DNA from 4 places in the Actinomadura sp. 9N215 genome. Region 1 is predicted to be linked to each of the others. Evidence: predicted binding sites of a transcription regulator. Region 1 holds the regulator's gene; each other region holds the start of a gene.
What was found. Region 1 encodes LexA, which represses DNA repair genes until DNA is damaged. Its sites were predicted from a motif close to TCGAACANNTGTTCGA; they were not measured.
Positions count from the first base shown of each region.

Region 2: a site for LexA is predicted at 1,483-1,498, ahead of uvrA (excinuclease ABC subunit UvrA). Genes of this name have one in related genera too.
Region 3: a site for LexA is predicted at 2,034-2,049, ahead of ruvC (crossover junction endodeoxyribonuclease RuvC). Genes of this name have one in related genera too.
Region 4: a site for LexA is predicted at 1,291-1,306, ahead of ACH34T_RS11715 (Rv2578c family radical SAM protein). Genes of this name have one in related genera too.

Region 1 covers NZ_JBIRBA010000022.1:139,125-143,095, reverse strand. The annotation lists gene leuS (leucine--tRNA ligase) at 1-1,879, shown strand, start outside; gene lexA (transcriptional repressor LexA) at 1,998-2,699, opposite strand; gene ACH34T_RS31305 (LysM peptidoglycan-binding domain-containing protein) at 2,874-3,209, shown strand; gene nrdR (transcriptional regulator NrdR) at 3,554-3,971, shown strand, end outside.
Region 2 covers NZ_JBIRBA010000002.1:337,562-341,532, forward strand. The annotation lists gene ACH34T_RS04275 (maleylpyruvate isomerase family mycothiol-dependent enzyme) at 1-584, opposite strand, end outside; gene ACH34T_RS04280 (MBL fold metallo-hydrolase) at 659-1,450, shown strand; gene uvrA (excinuclease ABC subunit UvrA) at 1,658-3,971, shown strand, end outside.
Region 3 covers NZ_JBIRBA010000039.1:4,287-8,257, reverse strand. The annotation lists gene ACH34T_RS40365 (YebC/PmpR family DNA-binding transcriptional regulator) at 1-737, shown strand, start outside; gene eis (enhanced intracellular survival protein Eis) at 775-1,938, shown strand; gene ruvC (crossover junction endodeoxyribonuclease RuvC) at 2,060-2,695, shown strand; gene ruvA (Holliday junction branch migration protein RuvA) at 2,692-3,297, shown strand; gene ruvB (Holliday junction branch migration DNA helicase RuvB) at 3,294-3,971, shown strand, end outside.
Region 4 covers NZ_JBIRBA010000005.1:325,993-329,963, reverse strand. The annotation lists gene ACH34T_RS11720 (family 10 glycosylhydrolase) at 1-1,188, opposite strand, end outside; gene ACH34T_RS11715 (Rv2578c family radical SAM protein) at 1,354-2,379, shown strand; gene ACH34T_RS11710 (NAD(P)H-dependent oxidoreductase) at 2,485-3,276, opposite strand; gene ACH34T_RS11705 (GlxA family transcriptional regulator) at 3,437-3,971, shown strand, end outside.

The sequences.
Region 1 (3,971 bases):
GATCACCGAGTACGCGGACCGGCTGCTGGACGACATGGAGCAGCTGGAGGGCAAATGGCCCGAGCGCGTCCTGCTGATGCAGCGCAACTGGATCGGCCGCTCCACCGGCGCCGACATCGACGTGGTGATCGAAGGACTGGACCAGCCGGTGACGATCTTCACCACCCGGCCGGACACCATGTTCGGCGCGACGTTCTTCGTCGTGGCGCCGGACGCCCCCCTGGCGGAGGAGGTCTGCGCACCGGAACGCCGGGCGGCCTTCGAGGCCTACCGCGAGGAGACCTCCCGGGAGAGCGACATCGAGCGGCTGTCCACGGAGCGCGAGAAGACCGGCGTCTTCCTGGGCCGGTACGCGATCAACCCCGTCACGGGCGAGCGCATCCCGGTCTGGGCGTCGGACTTCGTCCTGGCCGACTACGGACACGGCGCGATCATGGGCGTGCCCGCGCACGACCAGCGCGACCTGGACTTCGCGATGAAGTTCGGGCTGCCGGTCCGCATCGTCGTGGACACCGGCGAGGACGATCCCGCCGAGACCGGGATCGCGACGCCCGGCGACGGCCGCCTGATCAATTCCGGGCCGATCGACGGGCTGACCAAGGCCGACGCCATCGCCCGCATCATCGAGATCGTGGCGGAGCGCGGCACGGGCCGCGCGGCGGTGAACTTCCGGCTGCGCGACTGGCTGGTGTCCCGGCAGCGGTTCTGGGGCTGCCCGATCCCGATCGTCCACTGCGAGGCGTGCGGCGAGGTGCCCGTCCCCGACGACCAGCTGCCGGTGACGCTGCCCGAGGGGCTGCGTGGCTCCGACCTGGCCCCGAAGGGCACGTCGCCGCTGGCAGCCGCGGCCCACTGGGTGAACGTCGAATGCCCCAAGTGCGGCGGCCCCGCCAGGCGCGACACCGACACCATGGACACGTTCGTCGACTCGTCCTGGTACTTCTTCCGTTACTGCTCGCCCGGCTACGAGGGCGGCCCGTTCGACGTCGACCAGGTCCGCCGGTGGATGCCGGTCGACCAGTACACGGGCGGCGTCGAGCACGCCATCCTGCACCTGCTGTACAGCCGGTTCTTCACCAAGGTGCTGTACGACATGGGCATGGTCGAGTTCACCGAGCCGTTCCGGCGGCTGCTGAACCAGGGCCAGGTCATCAACCAGGGCAAGGCGATGTCGAAGTCGCTGGGCAACGGCGTCGACCTGGGCGCGCAGATCGCCGAGTTCGGGGTGGACGTCGTCCGGCTGGCGATCCTGTTCTCCGGGCCGCCGGAGGACGACATCGACTGGGCGGACGTGTCCCCGCACGGCATGTCGAAGTTCCTGTCCCGCGTGCACCGCATCGCCACCGAGGTCGCGTCCCCGCCGGGCGTGGACGTCGCGTCCGGCGACCCGGCCCTGCGCCGCGTCACCGCCCGGACGATCCACGAGGCCACGACCCTGGTCGAGACGCAGCGGTTCAACGTGGCGATCGCGCGGATCATGGAGCTGGTGACCGCGACCCGCAAGGCGGTCGACTCCGGGCCCGGCGCCGCCGATCCCGCCGTCCGCGAGGCGGCCGAGGCCATGGCGATCATGCTGTCGCTGTTCGCGCCCTACACGGCCGACGAGGTGTGGGAGCTGCTGGGGCGCACCGCCCCGGTCATCCGCGCGGGCTGGCCGTCCGCCGACCCCGCCCTGCTGGTGGAGGAGTCGGTGACGTGCGTCGTCCAGGTCGCCGGGAAGGTCCGCGACCGGCTGGAAGTCGCGCCGGGCATCGCCGAGGCCGACCTGGAGCGGCTGGCGCTGGCGTCCACCAAGATCCAGGACGCGCTGGGCGGCGCCGAGATCGCCAAGATCATCGTCCGGGCGCCCAAGATCGTCAACATCGTCCCGAAGCGCTGACGAATCCCGAAGCGTTGACGACACCCGTCCGTCTGGCCGGGGGGACCCACCGGGCCTGAGGGACGAGACCACGACCGGCCCGGTCGCGCGGCCCCGGGTTCGCGGGGCCGCGCGCGGGTCACATCTTGCGGAGGACCGCGACGACGCGTCCGAGAACCGTCGCCTCGTCGCCGGGGATCGGCTCGTAGGCGGGGTTCTGCGGGAGCAGCCAGATGTGGCCGTCCTCCCGGCGCTTGAACGTCTTCACCGTCGCCTCGCCGTCGATCATGGCGGCCACGATGTCGCCCTGCTCGGCCACCGGCTGCTGCCGGACGACGACCCAGTCACCGTCCGCGATCGCCGCGTCGATCATCGAGTCGCCGGTGACCTTCAGCAGGAAGTGCGTGCCCTCGCCGACGAGTTGCTTCGGCAGGGTGAACACGTCCTCCACGGCCTCCTCGGCCAGGATCGGCCCACCTGCGGCGATCCGTCCGACGAGCGGCACGTAGGCGGGCGTGGGCTGCGCCGACGAGGGCTGCCCCCCGGCCGCCTCGTAGGCCTCGTCGTCCGTCCGCACCGGCGTGGCGCCCGGCACCCGCACCTCGACCGCGCGCGGCCGGTTGGGGTCGCGGCGCAGGAAACCCTTGCGCTGCAGCGCCCGGAGCTGGTGCGACACGCTGGACGTACTGGTCAGGCCCACGGCCTCGCCGATCTCGCGCATCGAGGGCGGGTACCCACGGCGCTGGACCGAGTCGCGGATCACCTCCAGGACCATGCGCTGCCGCTGCGTCAGCCCCGACTCGTCCATGGGGCCGTCTGGCAGCTCCCGGACCTTGCTCATCGCTTGTCGCCTCCCGGCGCCTCGATCGGTCACTCCTTGTCATGGAACCTATCGCGTCGGAGCGCAATGATCAAACAATTGTTCGAAGTGGTGCTCGCTTTTTGTCGGCGCCTCCTGGTAGAACATCGTACAGGCGTTCGATCGAAAATGCATTCGACGACGAGGAGGGGAGAGATGCCGGGTTCACCCCAGAGTGACCGTGCCCCGATCCGCCTGACCCGCCGCGGACGCGCCGTCCTGGTCCTGTTCGCGGCGACCGTCACGCTCGTGGGTCTGTGGCTGAGCGTGGGGCCCGGCGCCTCGGCCGGGGGCCGCGAGACTCGCACCGACCCGTCCGGGCCGTCCAGAACGGTGGTCGTCGAACCCGGCGACACCCTCTGGAACCTGGCCGCCGACGCCGACCCGGGAGCCGATCCCCGCGTCGTCGTCCAGCGCATTATCGATCTCAACGGGCTCGGCGGCGATCCGACCGTCCAGCCGGGCCAAGAGATCCGCCTCCCCGCCCGCTGACCCGCCGCCCGGCACGAGCGTCGTGGACGGTTGCGCGCGGCCCTCGGAAACGCCGACCGCGTCGGGGTTGTGGGCGGTATGCCCGCTGTCTGGAGGGGCGATCTGACGCTCTGTGTTCAATGCGGGGCTCCGTGTGACGACACGCCCGGGACGAAATCGCGGATGATCGTCCTGACCTGGTCGTACGCGGCGGATGTGATCCATGAGGCGCCGGTTCAGGTTGCGTACGCCTGCGGCGAGTCGTACCGTTGGACCACAACATCTAGTAGTCACACCGATGTACTTCACCTATATATGGAATCGTTCAGCGGTGTGAAGCGTTATCGTCAGGGGAGGGATCCAACGTGCACTGCCCGTTCTGTCGCAACCCTGACACCAAAGTGATCGACAGCCGTTCGACCGACGACGGGGGCGCCATTCGGCGTCGCCGCTCGTGCGCCGAATGCGGCCGGCGATTCACGACGCAGGAGAATGTGCTCGTCATGGTGGCCAAGCGCAGCGGGGTCACCGAGCCGTTCTCGCGCGAAAAGATCATCGCCGGTGTGCGCAGGGCCTGCCAGGGCCGCCCGGTCGACGAGGACGCGCTCGCGAAGCTGGGGCAGCGGGTCGAAGAGGAGATCAGATCCTCCGGCTCCGCGGAAATCCCCTCGCACGAGATCGGCCTCGCGATCCTGGGGCCGCTCGGCGAGCTCGACGAGGTCGCCTATCTGCGATTCGCCTCGGTCTACCGGGGCTTCGAGTCGCTGGACGACTTCGCCAAGG
Region 2 (3,971 bases), on a different contig from region 1:
GACTCGCCGGAGTCCGTCGCGGTGATCCGGTGCCCGGCGAGCTCGCCGCGCCGCTTGTCCGGCAGCGCGGCGATGTCGGTCAGCGTGCTGCCGAGCGCCCACCGGACGTAGGGCTCCGGCCAGTCGGCGGGCCCGTACCCGGCGGCGAGGTCCACGTGGTGCGCCTCCACCTCGTGCCAGCGCCGGTACAGCGCGTACCAGGCCGGATGGGGCCAGCCCATCATCGCCTTCACCGGCACGTTCCACGCGTCGTCGGGCATCGTCGCCGCCTGCGCGGCGAACCGCTCCGCCGTCGCGCGGACGTCCTCGATGAGCTCGTCGCGGCCCCGTCCGGCGCCCGCGTCCAGGTCGGCGTTGCGGGCGTCCATGCTCGGGTACTGCGGGATCTCCACGCCCGTCCGCGCCGATTCCAGGAGGTTCCACAGCGAGTCGGCGTTGCGGGCGATGTGGGTGGCGACATGGCCGCGGCTCCACCCGGGCAGCGCCGACGGGCCGCGCAGATCCTGGTCGCCGAGCTTCGACAGCGTCCCGATGATCCGCTCCACGCCCGGACCCAGCTCGTCGATGACCTCGCGCCAAGCCATGAACCCTCCCTAACCCAGAAAAGGGGCCTCCATCCTGTCGCACGCGCCTGCCCCCGTGCCACACAATGGCGATCATGGAGCTTCCGATCTGCCTGACCTGCGGCGTCCAGTATTCCGGGCCCCGCCCCGACTGCCCGATCTGCGAGGACGAGCGCCAGTACGTCGGCTGGGACGGCCAGCGCTGGACGACCCTGGACGAGCTGCGCACCGACCACCGCGGCAAGGTCGCCGAAGAAGGCCAGGGCGTCGTCGGGATCGGCTGCGAGCCGTCCACCGCCATCGGCCAGCGGGCCCTGCTGGTGCGCGCGCCGTCCGGCAACGTCCTCTGGGACTCGATCACCTATATCGACGACGACCTGATCCGCCAGGTCAACGAGCTGGGCGGCGTCTCGGCCATCGCGGTCAGCCACCCGCACTTCTACGGCAGCATGATCGAGTGGGCGCACGCGTTCGACGCGCCCGTCTACATCCACGAGGCCGACCGCCGCTGGGTCGCCCGCCCCGACGACGCCGTCGTCCACTGGTCGGGCGACACCCACGAACTGGCCGACGGCCTCACCCTCGTCAACGCGGGCGTGCACTTCGACGGCGGCCAGGTCCTGCACTGGCGCGACGCCCGCGCGGTGTTCTCCGGCGACATCCTCCAGGTCGTCAACGACCGCGACTGGGTGAGCTTCATGTACTCGTATCCGAACTACATCCCGGAGCGGCCCCGCACCGTCCGCCGGGCCCTGCGCCTGCTGGAGCCCTACGACTTCGACCGCGTCTACGGCGCCTGGTGGAAGAAGATCGTCTACACCGACGGGAAGGAGGCCGTCCGCCGCTCCGCCGACCGCTACCTCGCCTACGCCCTCGACGACGAATAGCTCACACCCGGGGTTCTGGTGGCGGGGGGTGTTCGAACACGTGTACGGTGCGGTAGTGCCGCCCGGACGTGCGGGGAGCACCGTGAAATGCCGCGGCGGCCGCTGCTGTTATGGCCTCGGGGGATTCTGTCGTACCCCCTGGCTAGCCTTGAGACCGACGTGTCTCTCCCCATCGCCGCGCCCCAGAACAGGAACCGGAAGAACGCCGTGCATGACCGACTCATCGTGCGTGGAGCACGCGAGCACAACCTGAAGGACGTCTCGCTCGACCTCCCGCGGGACTCCCTGATCGTGTTCACCGGTCTGTCGGGTTCCGGGAAGTCGAGCCTGGCGTTCGACACGATCTTCGCGGAGGGCCAGCGCCGGTACGTGGAGTCGCTGTCGGCCTACGCCCGCCAGTTCCTCGGGCAGATGGACAAGCCCGACGTCGACTTCATCGAGGGCCTGTCCCCGGCGGTGTCGATCGACCAGAAGTCGACCAGCAAGAACCCGCGGTCGACGGTCGGCACGATCACCGAGGTGTACGACTACCTGCGGCTGCTCTACGCGCGGATCGGGCACCCGCACTGTCCCGACTGCGGCCGTCCGATCAGCAGGCAGGCGCCGCAGCAGATCGTCGACCGGGTGCTGGAACTTGAGCCCGGGACGCGGTTCCAGGTGCTCGCGCCCGTGATCCGCGGGCGCAAGGGCGAATACCTGGAGCTGTTCCGGGAGCTGCAGTCGAAGGGCTACTCGCGTGCCCTGGTCGACGGCCAGATGGCCCGGCTCGACGAGCCCCCCAAGCTGAAGAAGCAAGAGAAACACGACATCTCCGTCGTGGTCGACCGGCTCTCCGTGAAGGACTCCGCCCGGCAGCGGCTCGCCGACTCGGTGGAGACCGCGCTGGGCCTCGCGGGCGGCACGATCGTCCTCGACTTCGTCGACCTGCCCGAAGACGATGAGCACCGCACCCGGATGTACTCCGAGCACCTCTACTGCCCCTACGACGACCTGTCGTTCGAGGAGCTGGAGCCGCGGTCGTTCTCGTTCAACTCGCCCTACGGCGCCTGCCCCGACTGCACCGGACTCGGCACGCGCATGGAGGTCGACCCCGAGCTCATCATCCCGGACGTGGAGCTCACCCTCGGCGAGGGCGCGATCCAGCCGTGGTCGAACGGGCACGTCAGCGACTACTTCCTGCGGCTGCTGTCCGCGCTCGGCGACGCGATGGGCTTCGACCTCAACACGCCGTGGGACCGGCTGCCCGCCAAGGCGCGCAAGGCGATCCTGAACGGGCACGAGACCCAGGTCCACGTCCGCTACAAGAACCGCTACGGCCGGACGAGGTCGTACTACACGGCCTACGAGGGCGTGATCCCGTACATCCACCGGCGGCACGCCGAGTCCGAGAGCGACTCCAGCCGCGAGAAGCTCGAAGGCTACATGCGGGAGATCCCGTGCCCGACGTGCGAGGGCGCCCGCCTCAAGCCGGTCGTGCTCGCCGTCACCATGGGCGGGATGTCGATCGCCGAGGTCGCCTCGATGCCGATCGGCGAGGCCGCGAAGTTCCTGCTCGCGATGGAGCTGAACGAGCGCGAGACGCACATCGCCGAACGCGTCCTCAAGGAGATCAACGCGCGGCTCGGGTTCCTGCTGGACGTCGGCCTCGACTACCTCACCCTCGACCGGGCGTCCGCGACGCTGGCGGGCGGCGAGGCGCAGCGGATCCGGCTGGCGACGCAGATCGGGTCCGGGCTGGTCGGCGTCCTGTACGTGCTGGACGAGCCGTCCATCGGCCTGCACCAGCGCGACAACCACCGGCTGCTGGAGACGCTGCTCCGGCTCCGCGACATGGGCAACACGCTGATCGTCGTCGAGCACGACGAGGACACCATCGAGGCCGCCGACTGGATCGTCGACATCGGCCCCCGCGCCGGGGAGCACGGCGGCGAGATCGTCGTGTCCGGCACGCTCGACGACCTGAAGAGGTCCGAGCGCTCGCTGACCGGCGCGTACCTGGCCGGGCGCCGCGAGATCGCCGTCCCGGAGATCCGCCGCCCGCGGACGCGGGGGCGCGAGGTCTCCGTCAAGGGCGCCCAGCAGAACAACCTGCGCGACGTGGACGTGTCGTTCCCGCTCGGCGTCCTCACCGCCGTGACGGGCGTGTCGGGCTCCGGCAAGTCGACGCTGGTCAACGACATCCTCTACAACGCGCTGGCCAAGAAGCTGAACGGCGCGAAGACCGTCCCGGGCAAGCACAAGCGTGTCAACGGGGTCGACCAGCTCGACAAGGTCGTGCACGTCGACCAGTCGCCGATCGGGCGGACGCCCCGCTCCAACCCGGCGACGTACACGGGCGTGTTCGACCACATCCGCAAGCTGTTCGCGCAGACGACCGAGGCGAAGGTGCGCGGCTACCAGCCGGGCCGGTTCTCCTTCAACGTCAAGGGCGGGCGCTGCGAGAACTGCTCAGGCGACGGCACCATCAAGATCGAGATGAACTTCCTGCCGGACGTCTACGTCCCCTGCGAGGTGTGCCACG
Region 3 (3,971 bases), on a different contig from region 1:
AATGGGCGACCACCAAGCACAAGAAGGCGGCCCTCGACGCCAAACGGGGCAAGCTCTTCGCCAAGCTCATCAAGAACATCGAGGTGGCGGCCCGGACCGGCGGCGGCGATCCCGACGCCAACCCGACCCTCTACGACGCCATCTACAAGGCGAAGAAGAACTCCGTCCCCAACGACAACATCGAGCGCGCCCGCAAGCGCGGCGCCGGTGAAGAGGCCGGCGGCGCCGACTGGCAGAACATCACCTACGAGGGCTACGCGCCCGGCGGCGTCGCCATCCTGATCGAGTGCCTGACCGACAACCGCAACCGGGCCGCCTCCGAGGTCCGCGTCGCGCTCACCCGCAACGGCGGCTCGCTCGCCGACCCGGGCTCGGTCTCGTACATGTTCACCCGCAAGGGCGTCGTGATCGTCCCCAAGTCGGGCACCAGCGAGGACGACGTGATGATGGCCGTCCTGGACGCCGGCGCCGAAGAGGTCAACGAGCTCGACGAGGAGAACTTCGAGGTCGTCAGCGAGGCCGGCGACCTGGTCGCGGTCCGCACCGCCCTGGTGGACGCCGGGATCGACTACGAGTCGGCGGAGAGCAAGTTCCTGCCGAGCGTCACCGTCCCCCTCGACGAGGACAACGCCAAGAAGGTCTTCCGCCTCCTCGACGCCCTTGAGGACTCCGACGACGTCCAGGACGTCTACGCCAACTTCGACGTCCCGGACGAGGTGCTCGCCACCCTGGACTAGCCGGCCGCCGTCGGCAGGGTGGCATACGGTCTGGATCATGGAGATTCGTGCCCTGCGTCCGGCGGAGGCGCCCGCCGTCCGCGACATCCTGTCCCGCGCCTTCGGGCCCACGCCGGACGACGCGTGGGAACGGCGCGCCGTGTCGGTACTGCCGTCGGTGGAGGCCGGGCGGGTGTTCGCCGCCTTCGACGGCGGCGAGATCGTCGCCACCGGCGCCCTGTACGACATGACCCAGTGGTGGCACGGGCGGGCCGTGTCCATGGCGGGCGTGAGCGGGATCACCGTCGCGCCGGAGGAGCGCGGCCGGGGCCTCGGCCGGCGGCTGATGACCGACCTCCTGGAGCGCTGCGTGGGGTTCGGGCACCCGCTGGCGCTGCTGTACCCGGCCACCACGGCCCTCTACCGGTCGGTGGGCTGGGAGCACGCGGGCGCGCAGCACCACGTCGAGATCCACACCGAGGCGCTGCGCCGGGTCGCGGCCGAGCGGGTCCCCGTCCGCAGGGCGGGCCCGGACGACGCCGCCGAGGCGGCCGCCGTCGTCGGGCGGGTCCACGAGGCGTCCCTGGACTGCGGCCCCGTCGGGGTGCCCGAGGCCTGGTGGCGGCGGACGCTCGGGAACCGCGACGAGTACTGCTACCTGGCCGAGGACGGTTTCCTCTCCTACCGGTGGGCGGACGGCAACGCCGGGATGGAGGTGACCCGGCTCGTGGCGTCCTCGGAGCCGACGCTGCGGGCGCTGTGGGGCATCGTCGGCTCGGGCTCGACGACCGCGAAGACCGTCCGCGCGTGCGTCGCGCCGTACGACCCGGCGCTGTGGCTGCTCCGCGAGCGGGAGTGGGAGACGGTCCGCCGCAGCCAGTGGATGCTGCGGCTGGTGGACGCGCCCGCCGCGATCGAGGCGCGCGGCTACCCGTCCGGCGTCTCCGCCGCGGCCCACCTCCTCGTCGACGACGCGCAGCTGCCCGCGAACTCCGGGCACTGGCGGCTGGAGATCAAGGACGGCGAGGGACGGCTGGAGCGCTCGCCCGCGCCGCGGGGAGGCGACGCGGACGCCGTCCGGGTCGGCGCGCGGGGCCTCGCGGCGCTGTACGCCGGCGTCCCGGTCGCGACGCTGCGCCGCACCGGGCTGCTGGAGGGCGGGAACGCGGACGCGCTGTCCGCCGCGTTCGCCGCCGCCCCGTTCACCCTCGACTTCTTCTAAGTCCCGGCGCAAGCCTTACTTCCAAGGACACTCGGCTTCTGGGACACGCCCCGACGCACGTGAACGGTGCCATGCTGACTTGATAGCGTGATCGGCCGAACAGATGATCGAAGGAGTGGCCGTGCGGGTGATGGGGGTGGACCCCGGGCTCACCCGGTGCGGGGTGGGGGTCGTCGAAGGCGTCCCGGGCAAGCGGCTCCACCTGGTGCACGTGTCCGTCGTGCGGACCGACCCCGACGACGACATCGCCCAGCGCCTGCTGGGCATCGAGACGGGCATCGAGGCGCTCATGGACGAGCTGCGCCCGGACGCCGTCGCCGTCGAGCGCGTGTTCTCCCAGCACAACGTCCGCACCGTGATGGGCACCGCGCAGGCCGCCGGGGTCGCGCTCCTGGTGGCGGCCCGCCGCGGCCTGCCCGTCGCGCTGCACACCCCGAGCGAGGCCAAGGCCGCCGTCACCGGGAACGGCCGCGCCGACAAGGCGCAGGTGACCAGGATGGTGACCCGGCTGCTGTCCCTGGACGCGCCGCCCAAGCCGGCGGACGCCGCGGACGCCCTCGCGCTCGCCATCTGCCACGTCTGGCGCGGCGGAGCCCAGCGGCGCCTCGCGCACGCCCAGCGGTCGCGGATCGAGGAGGCCGCGCGGGCCGAGCGGCAACGCCTCGCCGCCAGGAACAGCGCCGCCCAGACCAACGCCGTCCAGACCAACGCCGCCCAGACCGGCACCGCCAGGACTAGAGGAGGAACCAGCGAATGATCGCCTTCGTCAGCGGCCGGGTGGCCGCCGCCGGGCCCGACGGGGCGGTGATCGACGTGCACGGCGTCGGACTTTCGGTGCAGTGCACGCCCACCACGCTCGCCGGTCTTCGGGTCGGCGACCACGCGAAGGTGCCGACGTCGCTGGTCGTCCGGGAGGACTCCCTCACCCTGTTCGGGTTCGCCGACGACGACGAGCGCGCCGTCTTCGAGCTGCTCCAGACCGCCAGCGGAGTCGGGCCGCGGCTCGCGCTGGCGATGCTCGCCGTGCACACCCCGAACGCGCTGCGCCGCGCGATGGCCACCGAGGACGTGACCACGCTCACCCAGGTGCCCGGCATCGGGAAGAAGGGCGCGCAGCGCATCGTCCTGGAACTGAAGGACCGCCTCGGCGGCCCGGTCGGGGACGGCGGCGCCGACGTCCGCGCGCCCGCCCGCGCCGAGCCGTGGCGCGAGCAGGTCCAGCTGGGCCTGATCAACCTCGGCTGGTCCGCCAAGGACGCCGACGCCGCCGTGTCCGCCGTCGCCGCCGACCTCGACGGCGCCGAGACGCCCCCGGTCGCGACCCTCCTGAAGTCGGCCCTGAAGAAGCTGAGCAAATGACGAGCGGCAGCGAGCCGGGGCCTGCGGGGGGCCGCCTCCCGCAGGGAATAGGGAGCGAATCCGAGCGGCTGGTGTCGGCGGACGCGGACGGGCCCGAGGAGCAGGTGATCGAGGCCGCGCTGCGGCCCAAGAAACTCGACGACTTCATCGGGCAGGAACGCGTCCGCGAGCAGCTCTCGCTCGTGCTGCAGAGCGCGCTGCGGCGCGGCCGGACGCCCGACCACGTGCTGCTGTCGGGCGGTCCAGGCCTCGGCAAGACCACCCTCGCCATGATCATCGCGGCGGAGCTCGGGCAGCCGCTGCGGATCTCGTCCGGGCCCGCCATCGAGCGGGCCGGCGACCTCGCGGCGGTGCTGTCGACGCTCGCCGAGGGCGAGGTGCTGTTCCTGGACGAGATCCACCGCCTGGCCCGCCCCGCCGAGGAGATGCTCTACATGGCGATGGAGGACTTCCGCGTCGACGTCGTCGTCGGCAAGGGCCCGGGCGCCACCGCCATCCCCCTGGACATCGCGCCGTTCACGCTGGTCGGCGCCACCACCCGGGCGGGCATGCTGCCCGGGCCGCTGCGCGACCGGTTCGGGTTCGTCGCGCACATGGACTTCTACGAGCCCGCCGAGCTGGAGATCATCGTCCGGCGGTCGGCGCGGCTGCTGGACGTCGAGATCAGCGACGAC
Region 4 (3,971 bases), on a different contig from region 1:
GTCGCCGCGGATCTTCGGGTGCCTGGCGTTGAGGGTGAGGTGCTTCGACAGCTCGGCGGGGTCCTTCCAGGCGGCGTCCTTGCCGACGCGGTAGGCGCCCTGCCCGATGGTGAGCTGCACGTCGGTGCCCTTGACCTGGTCGGCCCACCAGCGGGCGAGTTCGGCGTAGTCGGCGCGGGGGTCGCCGATCGGCCAGTACAGCTGGGGGGTGACGTAGTCGACCCAGCCCTTCCTGATCCAGGTGCGGGTGTCGGCGTAGATGTCGTCGTAGCTCTGCAGGGCGCGGGTGGCCGACCCTTCGGGGTCGGTGCTCTTGTTGCGCCACACGCCGAACGGGCTGATGCCGAACCGCACCCACGGCTTGGCGTCGTGGATCCTGCCGGACAGGGACTCGACGAGCGTGTCGACGTTCTTGCGGCGCCAGTCGCCCTTGTCCATGCCGCGGCCGTGGGCCTTGTAGGTGGCCTGGTCGGGGAACTCGCCGCCCTCGGGGTAGGGGTAGAAGTAGTCGTCGAAGTGGACGGCGTCGATGTCGTACTTGCCGACGACGTCCATGACGGCGCGGGTGGCGAGGTCGCGGACCTGCGGGAGGCCCGGGTCGTACCACAGGCCGGTCCCGTACTTGCGGACCCAGTCGGGGTGCTGGCGGGCGGGGCTCTTGGGCGACAGCTTCTTCAGGTCGTCCTGGCGGGACACGCGGTAGGGGTTGAACCAGGCGTGGAACTCCAGGTTCCGGGCGTGCGCCTCCTTGATCATGAAGGCGAGGACGTCGTAGCCGGGGTCCCTGCCCTGCGTGCCGGTGATCCACTGCGACCACGGCTCGTACGGGGAGGGGTAGAACGCGTCGGAGTTGGGGCGGATCTGCACGAACACCGCGTTCATGTTCATCGCGGCGGCGGTGTCGAGGAGCCGGGTGAACTGCGTGCGCTGCTCGGCGGCGGGGTCGGCGGTGTCCTTGGGCCAGTCGATGCCGGCGACGGTGGCGATCCACATGCCGCGCAGCTGCCGCGTCCGGTCGTCGCCGCCGGGCGGGTCGACGCGCGGGCACTCGGCCTTGGCGCCGGTGGGGACGGGCCCGCCGCCGTCGTCCCCGCCCTCGCCGCCGAGCGCGGGGATGCCGCAGCCGGCCAGCGCGCCCGCCGCCAGCAGGGCCGCCGCCGCCGTCCGGATCCTCGATCGCGATGCCATAGCGGCCCATTGTTACGCACCCGTTGCGATGCTGCGTACGGAACGCGAATGCCCGTGTGATGCCCGACCGTCCCGTTTCGCCCCGCCCCCGCGTTGCGATCTTCGAACATACGTTCCATACTGGCCGGAGGTTCATCGCTCAGACGTTCGAAATGGGGGCCGGGTGTGCGCTGGGACCATCTGCGGCTGGACGGCGACCCGGGCCCGGAGCCGCCGCTGATCGAGCGGCGGGCGGTGACGCGCACGTTCGACACCCCGGAGTTCCGCGGCATGACCTTCTACGAGGTCCACGCCAGGACGGTCGTGAACAAGCTCCCCGCCGCGTCCCGGATGCCGTTCCGCTGGACGATCAACCCCTACCGGGGCTGCTCCCACGCATGCGTTTACTGCTATGCCAGGAAATCTCACGAATATCTCGACCTGAACGCGGGCGCGGACTTCGACTCGCGGATCGTGGTGAAGGTGAACGCGGCCGAGCGGGTCCGGGCGGAGCTGGCCGCGCCGCGGTGGCGGGGCGAGCACATCGCGATGGGCGCCAACGTCGACTGCTACCAGCGCGCCGAGGGCCGCTACCGGCTGATGCCGGGGATCCTCGCCGCGCTGCGCGACGCCGCCAACCCGTTCTCGATCCTGACCAAGGGGTCGCTGATCCTGCGGGACCTGCCGCTCCTGCGGGAGGCGGCCGAGCGCACGGCGGTCAGCGCCGCGGTGTCGGTCGGGTCGGTCGACGCCGGCCTGTGGCGGCTGGCCGAGCCCGGCACCCCGCCGCCGCGCCGCCGGCTGGCGGTGTGCGCGGCGCTGAACGAGGCGGGCATCGGCTGCGGCGTCCTGATGGGCCCGGTCATCCCCTGCCTGTCGGACTCCCCCGCGCAGCTGGACGCCGCCGTCCGCCAGATCGCGGCGGCGGGCGCGACCTGGGTGTCGGCGATCACGCTGCACCTGCGTCCCGGCGCCCGCGAATGGTTCATGGCGTGGCTGCGCGCGCACCACCCGGAGCTGATCGTCCCCTACGCGCGCCTGTACGGGTCGGGCGCCTACGCGCCGCGCGACTACCAGGAGGAGCTGTCACGGCAGGTCCGCGACCTGGCGGCCCGGTACGGCATCGGCGACCGCGCGACGCACCGTCCCGCCCCGGCCGGAGCGGCTGCCGCGCCGCCTCCCGAGCCGCCGCGGCAGCTGTCCCTGCTCTGAACCCGCTCCCGGCGGTACGGGGGTCACCGCCGGGAACGCGAGACCCTTCACACGCGCCCGCCCTGCCCGCCGCCCGAGCGCCCCCGGGGGGCCGGCGGGCGGGGGTCAGGCGGCGCCTGCGCGGTGGGCGGGGTCGGCGCGGTGGACGGTGAGGCCGGTGCGGCCCGGGGCCAGGCCGGGCCGCAGGACGAGGTCGTCGTCGTAGTCGCCGCCCAGCTCGGTCCGGTACGGGATGGGCGCGGCGGTGGGCAGGGCCCGCAGCCGCTCGTCGAGCGCGGTCGCCGCGGCGTCGGCGTCGGCGGGCGCGGCACGGTCGGCGCCGCCGACGACCAGCGGCGGCAGGACGTCCATGCCCGTGTAGAACAGGGTGCCGTGCAGCAGGGGGAACAGGACGTCCTCGGCGTCGCCGTGGACGCCGCGCGGCCCGAGGCCGGTGGGGCGGGCGCCGGCGGTGGTGACGACCAGGGCGCGCCGCCCGGACAGGCCGCCGGCGCCGTAGCGCAGCGTGCGGCCGCCGCCGTCGGTGACGCCGAACGCGAACCCCTGCACGAAGACGCGGTCGAACCAGCCCTTGAGGATGGCGGGCATCCCGAACCACCACAGCGGGAACTGCACGACCAGCGCGTCCGCCCAGGCGATCTTGTCCTGTTCGGCGCGGATGTCGGGGGCCAGGTCACCGGCGGCGTACGCGCGCTCGGACGCGGCCCCGACGATGAGGCGGTCGAGTGGGTCGTGGCCGAAGTCGCCGGGGCCGACGACCGGGTTCCAGCCCATCGCGTACAGGTCGGAGTGGCGGACGCGGTGGCCCAGGCCCGCCAGGGTGGCGGCGCCGCGGTCGCGCAGCGCGCCGCCCAGCGAGCGGCCCTCGGGGTGCGCGAAGACCCACAGGACGTTCATGAGGCTTCCCTTCCAGTGCGGAATCCGGTGCCGTATCGGGTGCGGAATCGTGTGCGGTGTCGGGTGCCGTGTCCGATGCTGCCGGGGCGCGGGGCCGTCCACGAGTGGCCGGTCGGCCGAGATGTGCAAGGATCGGGCCGTGATCGACGGGAGGCACCGGGTGGCGGTGCTGGTCCGCGACGGTGTCCTGCCGCTGGAGCTGGGCCTGGTCCACCAGCTGTTCGGGCAGGCGCGCTCGTCCGGCGGCGCCCCGCTGTACGAGGTGGTGTCGTGCGCGGTCGAGCCGGGACGGGTCGCGACCGACGCCGACTTCGCCGTGACGGTCGCCCACGGCCTCGACGCGGTCGCCGCGGCGGACACGGTGATCGTGCCCGCGTCCCACACGCTGGACGAGACCCGCCCGGGCGACGGCCCCGTCCCGGCGGCGCTGGCGGCCGCGATCGGGCGGGGCGCGCGGGTCGCGTCGATCTGCACGGGCGCGTTCGTGCTGGCGGCGGCGGGCCTGCTGGACGGGCGCCGCGCCACGACGCACTGGCTGTCGTGCGACCGGTTCGCCGCGATGTTCCCCTCGGTGCGGGTGGACCCGGCCGTCCTCTACACCGACGAGGGGAACGTGCTGACCTCCGCCGGGGAGGCGGCCGGCATCGACCTGTGCCTGCACCTGATCCGCCGCGACCACGGCGCCGCGGTCGCCG